Regions from separate parts of the Idiomarina sp. D18 genome, predicted to be linked through region 1. Evidence: predicted binding sites of a transcription regulator. Region 1 holds the regulator's gene; the other holds the start of a gene.
What was found. Region 1 encodes FliA, which starts transcription of late flagellar genes. Its sites were predicted from a motif close to CTAAAGNTNNNNNNNNNNNNGCCGATA; they were not measured.
Positions count from the first base shown of each region.

Region 2: the regulator FliA is predicted to act here: its motif matches at 1,846-1,872, upstream of AC3AP5_RS06730 (VC2046/SO_2500 family protein).

Region 1 is NZ_CM173240.1:1,813,926-1,817,494, forward strand. Features, by position in the region: gene AC3AP5_RS08805 (chemotaxis protein CheA) at 1-629, opposite strand, end outside; gene AC3AP5_RS08810 (protein phosphatase CheZ) at 643-1,383, opposite strand; gene cheY (chemotaxis response regulator CheY) at 1,395-1,778, opposite strand; gene fliA (RNA polymerase sigma factor FliA) at 1,815-2,540, opposite strand; gene AC3AP5_RS08825 (MinD/ParA family protein) at 2,533-3,405, opposite strand; gene flhF (flagellar biosynthesis GTPase FlhF) at 3,453-3,569, opposite strand, start outside.
Region 2 is NZ_CM173240.1:1,393,351-1,396,919, reverse strand. Features, by position in the region: gene AC3AP5_RS06745 (response regulator) at 1-623, opposite strand, end outside; gene AC3AP5_RS06740 (NAD(P)H-quinone oxidoreductase) at 729-1,691, shown strand; tRNA gene AC3AP5_RS06735 (tRNA-Tyr) at 1,702-1,786, opposite strand; gene AC3AP5_RS06730 (VC2046/SO_2500 family protein) at 1,903-2,385, shown strand; gene xerD (site-specific tyrosine recombinase XerD) at 2,422-3,321, shown strand; gene AC3AP5_RS06720 (thioredoxin fold domain-containing protein) at 3,333-3,569, shown strand, end outside.

The sequences.
Region 1 (3,569 bases):
TCGGTGTGGGTGTTTGGTGCTTCTTTTTTATTGGCTGTTTTTGAGGCACCGGGACCTTGGCCTTTGCCGTGGAGTTCGTCGAGCAGGGCTTCGAATTCGTCTTCCTGGATGTCGTCGACTGTGTTTTCGGCGTCGTTTGTCGCGCCAGAGGCGCGACGTACGTCGGTATCGGCGGCGGCATCATTTGTCGCGCCAGAGGCGCGACGTACGTCGGTATCGGCGGCGGTGTCGTCGTCAGATTCGGGTTGGGAGAGCTTGTGGAGGGTTTCGAGGAGCTCGCTGTCAGCGGCTTCGGGTTCCTCTCGCGCTTGTAATTGAGCAAATTGGGCATTGATGGTGTCGAGCGCTTGCAGGATCACGTCCATGAGGTCAGACGTGACTGTGCGTTGTCCGTTACGCAAGGTATCGAACACGTTTTCTGCGCCATGACAGGTATCGACCAGCGCCGAAACGGCAAGAAAGCCGGCGCCCCCTTTTACGGTATGAAATCCTCTAAAAATCGCATTGAGGAGATCTTTGTTTTCGGGGTCGTTTTCTAATTGAACGAGTTGCTCGGATAACTGCTCGAGGATTTCTGCTGCCTCGATTAAGAAATCCTGTAAGATCTCTTCGTCCATCTCAAAGCTCATGCGCTGCTCTCTCCTAGAAACCTAAGCTTGATAATAAGTCGTCCACGTCATCCTGATTTTCTACAACATCGTCGCGTTGCTCAGGGTTTATGATCGGTCCTTCTGCTGCATTCTTATCGACTGCTTTTACATTTTGTTTAGCTTGAGATTTTTGCTCTTCACCAAACAACTTGAGCAGCTCGATCAGATTTTTCTCAACGTCTTCTACGAGTTGAATCACCCGACGGATGATCTGACCGGTAATATCTTGATAGTCCTGCGCCATGAGCACTTCTGTCATCAAACCATGGATCTGCGGCATGTTTTGTCCACATTCGCGCATTAACGCATCGACTTGATGACACATTTCTTTGAATTCATTTAACTGAATATCGTTGCTCATGAGTCGTTGCCACGCAGGCATCACTTGCTCCACGCGCTGATGCATCTCATCCGTCATGGGCAGGCAGGCTTCGACGGCGTCCATCGTGCGGTTAGCCGCGTCTTCTGTTTTTTCAATCACATATTGCAGACGGTTCTGCGCATCGGGCAAATCGTCTTGTGTCAGTTGCATGATACGCGGATCGAGTTGGAAGTCTTGCAAGGCTTCATGCAGGTCTCGGGTGAGTTGCCCGACAGAGGTGAACAACTTGTCATCATGCTCTTGCTGGAAATCGTCTAGCCATTGATCGGCTTTAGACTGCTCTCCCGCTTCAAGCCACTCAACCAATTGCTTCGCTTGCTTGAGCGATATGCTTGCTGATGGTTTTACCATAGCCGTGCCCACTAACTGATACGTTCAAAGATTTTATCGAGCTTCTCTTTCAACGTTACAGCGGTGAAAGGCTTCACAATGTAGCCGTTCACACCGGCTTGTGCGGCTTGAATAATTTGCTCACGTTTGGCTTCGGCCGTGACCATTAACACGGGTAAGTGCGCGAGGTCATCGTCTTTACGAATTTCCTTAAGTAAGTCGATACCTTGCATCCCCGGCATGTTCCAGTCAGTTACGACAAAATCAAAGTCACCTTGTTGGAGCATCGGTAATGCGGTGTTGCCATCGTCAGCTTCTTGGATGTTGGTGAATCCAAGGTCACGAAGAAGATTTTTGATGATTCGTCTCATTGTTGAAAAGTCATCAACAACAAGAATTTTCATGTTTTTATCCAAAGCTCCCTCCACTTGGGCTCTCGATTACTACGATAATTACTCTACCCAGCTCTGCATGCGTGTTTTTAGGCGCATCATTGCTTGGCTATGAATTTGGCTCACGCGTGATTCGCTCACGCTGAGAACTTCACCGATTTCTTTCAGGTTAAGTTCCTCATCATAATACAACGAAAGCACTAATGCTTCACGTTCGGGTAAACCCGAGATAGTTTCGACGAGTGCGCGATGAAAGGCATCGTTTTCAACGTCTTTCTGCGGCTCGTAGTTTGCACCCGTTACTTGCTCAGGCATAATAGCATCTTCGGAGACGCCTAGATCTTCAATTCCTATAATTCGTCCCGAGTTTACATCGCGCAAAATGGCGTGGTATTCCTCAAGCGACATTTCTAATTTTTCGGCGACTTCGACATCTTTGGCATCGCGCCCGGATTCGTTCTCGACCTGTCGAATCGCTTCGAGTACGCGCCGATGATTGCGATGCACTGAGCGCGGCGCCCAGTCACCACGGCGTATCTCGTCTAACATTGCGCCGCGAATACGAATGCCCGCAAAGGTTTCAAAGCTCGCTCCTTTGCTATTGTCAAAGTTTCGCGCTGCTTCCAGTAAGCCAATCATGCCGGATTGGATCAGATCATCGACCTGAACGCTCGCGGGAAGACGCGCCATCATGTGATGAGCTATGCGCTTCACGAGCCCCGTGTGTTGTTCGATAATCGCTTGGCGATTATCGGCATGGGCACTGTAAACAGCCGCTTTATTCATTGGCAACATCCTGCTTCTTACCGTTATCGGCCGATCCTATTAATTGTTCAAGGAAAAATTCGAGATGCCCGCCAGGCTGCGCCGGCACTGGCCAGTCGAGCGCACGCTGCGCAAGGGCTTTAATTGCTAATGACGCGGGAGACCGAGGCTGCATTAAGACCAACGGTTTTTGTTTGCGTACCGCCAGACGAATATTGTCATCGAACGGAATTATGGCGGCCAATTCTATCGCGACATCTAAAAACCGATCTGTGACTTTAGTCAACTTATTGAATAGCAGTTGCCCTTCGCGCAAATTACGCACCATGTTGGCAACCACTTTAAATTTGAATACGTCCTGCTCTTTACTGAGCACTTTCATCAATGCATACGCATCGGTGATTGAAGTCGGTTCATCACACACCACAAGTAATACATCTTGCGCGGCGCGTGCGAAGCGTACGACCGTGTTACCGATACCGGCGGCGGTATCGACAACCAAGACATCAAAATCACCTTGTAGGTCGCTAAAAGCGCGGATAAGTTCGGCGTGCTGAGTCTCGTTCAGCTCTATCATTGAGCGCGTTCCGGAGGTGGCGGGCACGATTTTGATACCGGCGGGGCCTTCAATCAAAATATCTCTCAGTTCGGCTTGTCCACTGAGCACATGTGAAAGATTTTTTTGCACGCGCAGCCCAAGCATCACGTCGACATTGGCGAGACCTAAATCGGCATCCAATACCAATACGCGTTTGCCTTGTTCGGCCATCGCAATCGCCATGTTTAAAGAGATGTTAGTTTTACCCACACCGCCCTTACCACCGGTTACTGCAATGACTTTGACTTTGCTCTGTTTCATCTTTCTTAAGCCACTTGCTTGATCCATGCGCTCTAACTCTTACTGCTGGTTGATGCTTGATTCGTTAAGGCCCATCACTGGACCGCCTGCCAACTTGATTTTGGCATGTCTGACACATTCGAACAAATGCTTTTATCATACAAGCGCTCAGCCTCGGTCACCATATAATGTTCATCAGCTACACGGATATC
Region 2 (3,569 bases), 420 kb from region 1:
TCAGCCAGCTTTAAACTTGCCCAACTCTGACCACCTTCTTCCAATAAACGGGCAATCGCGGCATCAGCGGCCTCAAGTTGACCTGTTTTATTAAACAGTTCAATTTGTAATTTTTGACAGTAGTTGGCATAGCGACTTTGTGCGTCGATATGTTTTTGACAAGCGGTAATACACTGCTGATAGTCTTTATTAAACAATGTTTTGAATACATCTCTTAGCCACATTCTGCGTTTATAAGCTCTTAATAAACGCGCATGTAGAACGCGGTGTGAAAACGGTTTTGTCAGATAGTCGTCGGGCTGAAGCTCAAGTGCACTGAGTACCATTGGTCGCGTGTTGTCGCCAGTGATGATAAAAAATAGCGTTTCAGGCTTAAGCATACCGCGCTGCCGTAACTCCTCGAGCACTTGGCGACCGTTTTTTCCTCGGCCTAGATTGTAGTCAACCAACATAATGTCGTAGGGCCGACGCGCATAGGCTGCAATGCCCGCTTCACCGGTTCGTTTAGCGTCGACTTCTTTTGCACCGAGATTAATCAAAAGCCCCTTCAACATGACTTGAAAGGCTTTTTGATCCTCAATGATTAGGACACGTTTTTCCGATAAATCCAGTACTTCGCTCATACCGTAGACACTAATAGATGAATTAATGACAGCATACTGTCAAACATAAATTATGTTAAGTCTCTACTCGGTTTAACGCGCAATTTAAAGGGAAATAAGTAAATTATGAGAGTAGCATCCATTAAAGAAGGGCAAATTGAGTGGAATGAAGCGGAGCTATCAAAGGAACTCAGTGCTCACCAAGTAAAAATTGAAATTAGTCATGCAGGTATCAATCGCGCTGATCTAATGCAGGTCGCAGGAGCCTATCCACCTCCGCCGGGAGCGTCAGACATTCCCGGGCTCGAGTGTTGTGGTCAGATTATCGCTGTTGGCGATCAAGTGGATACTTTTGCAGTGGGGGACGATGTCTGCGCTTTGCTTGCCGCTGGGGGTTATGCTCAGCACGTCATTGTTGATCAACAACAAGTACTCCCGCTACCTCAAGGGTGGTCGAAAGCGCAAGGAGCAGGTTGGTTGGAAACTTTCGCGACCGCATATCTCAATGTTTTTCAATTGGCGCGTGTTAAACCGTCAGAGCGAGTGCTGGTGCATGCGGCAGCGGGAGGAGTTGGCACATCCCTACTTCAATTATGCAAAGAGAAAGGAATTAGTACGGTCGCGGTGGTAGGAACTGACGAAAAGCAAACTTTTTGCCAAAAGTTGGGCGCGAGTTTGTCGATAAATCGACATCATGAGCGAGACTGGAACGCTATAGAGAGAGAAGGCATTGACGTGATATTGAATCCCATCGGCGGTGACTCTATTGCCCGAGACCAACGCTTTTTAAATACCGAAGGTCGCATCGTGCTAATCGGTTTAATGGGGGGACGTGAGGGTCAGGTCGACTTTGGACGAATGCTAATCAAGCGACAACGTATCATCGGCTCAACGCTCCGGGCACTCTCCGCTGAACGCAAGGGGGCCATTTTGAGTGAATTGTGGGCGGAATTTGGAGACGCATTCAATGCGCGTCGGGTTATGTCTATGATTGATCAAGTGGTGCCCGCAACGGATGTGAATGAAGCGATGGACTACATGCGCGAAAATCGAACGTTTGGAAAAATAGTATTGGATATGAACGCTTAATAAGAAGAAGTGGTGGAGGGGGCAGGATTCGAACCTGCGAAGGCTGAGCCGTCAGATTTACAGTCTGATCCCTTTGACCGCTCGGGAACCCCTCCATCAGAAGAGCGCGTATGATAGCAACCTGAACTCTGTTGTAAAGGGTAAACTAAAAAAACTCATTGTTTCTCGTACTTTGCCGATATGACTGATATGTCAGTCAGCGGAGTTAGCAATGCAAGTGGTACGAGAACCACAATTGGATTCCTTTGTTAAAACAGCAGAGTCGTTTGCCAACGAAGCAATCAATGACGGTTTTGCCGCGACTTTTGCTTACTGGGTATCGGCACTGAGTGATAGGCCTGCCGTTGAAGGGATGACACCACCCGAGCCGAACTGGCAACGAAGGATTGGTGCTGCACGACCACGCCCACTGGATGCTGGCGGTCATTATAAATTGCCGGCTGGCGTTTATAACGATGCGTCTGAGCTGACCCAGCAGCGCCTTGTTGATGCCTTGAATCCGCAACCTCTTGTCTTAGACGCGTCGCCCAATCGTCTACCATTGGAGCTCATTGCAAACTTGGATTGGCAAACGAGACAGCGTCGTCAACGTAGCAAGCTCGTCAAGCCACAGCCGCAGCGACGCTCCAACCCATCTCGTTTGTACGATGTTTTGCAGTCGATGGGTATAGAAGATCAGCAACCGCTCATGTAAGCTGACATCTTTCCAGTTGTCAGTACAAGAATGGGCATGAAAATTCATCCACAAGATGCAGAACGTATTGAGCAATTTGTTGAGCATTTATGGCTTGCTCACGGTGTGAGTGAAAATACGCAAGCAGCTTACCGCAGTGACTTAAAGAAGTTTTGCGAGTTTTTGGCACAACACAGATTGGGTCTTCATCAGTTAACATCTGCGGTCGTGCAAGATTATTTGCTTTGGCGTCGTTCTCAGGGTCTGTCACCGCGGAGTACATCACGATTTTTGAGTGCTATGAAAAAGCTGACGCCATACGCCATAAAGTCGGGCTGGTTTGCCACCGATCCGATCGCTAAGCTTAAACGTCCTAAAATGAGCCCCGCAGTACCTCACTCACTGACTGAATCCGATGTGTTGTCCCTATTAGATGCACCTGATGTCGATACGCCCATTGGTTTGCGTGATAGAGCGATGCTCGAAGTATTGTACGCAACCGGTTTGCGAGTAACGGAACTGGTCCGGTTACAATATGACCAAGTCTCATTGGCACAAGGCTTGGTGCGCGTTGTCGGTAAAGGTGATAAAGAACGGTTAGTGCCGTTGGGTGAGGAAGCTATCGAATGGCTATCGCGGTATATGAAATCGGGTCGTCCAGTCCTCAGCGAGCGTCAGTCGGCTTGGGTGTTTATTACTCAGCGAGGGACGTTGTTAACGCGGCAAGCTTTTTGGTATCGGATCCGAACTTATGCCGAACAGGCGCAGATCAATAGCCATTTGTCGCCTCATACACTGCGTCATGCGTTTGCTACTCACTTGCTTAATCATGGCGCTGACTTAAGGGTACTGCAAATGTTGCTGGGGCATAGCGATCTGTCAACAACACAAATTTATACACAAGTAGCAAAAGAGCGCTTGCAGCAAATGCATGCAACGTTCCATCCACGAGGATAATCGAGGTCAATATGAAGTTGTTTCCTAGTCTTAGCGCCGTTGCGGTGTCGTTCTTGTTTTTGTCGGTCAATGCACTGGCTGAGCAACAGCCAGACGTGAGTAAATTGGAACGTTTGGGTGTCGAGATCTCAACTATAAAGCCAGCGGGCATTGATGGCCTGTATGAGCTGTCCACTAATCAGGGAATCGTTTACATGACCGCTGATGGTGAACACTTGCTAGTCGGAAACCTGTATCAGTTGGGTGAG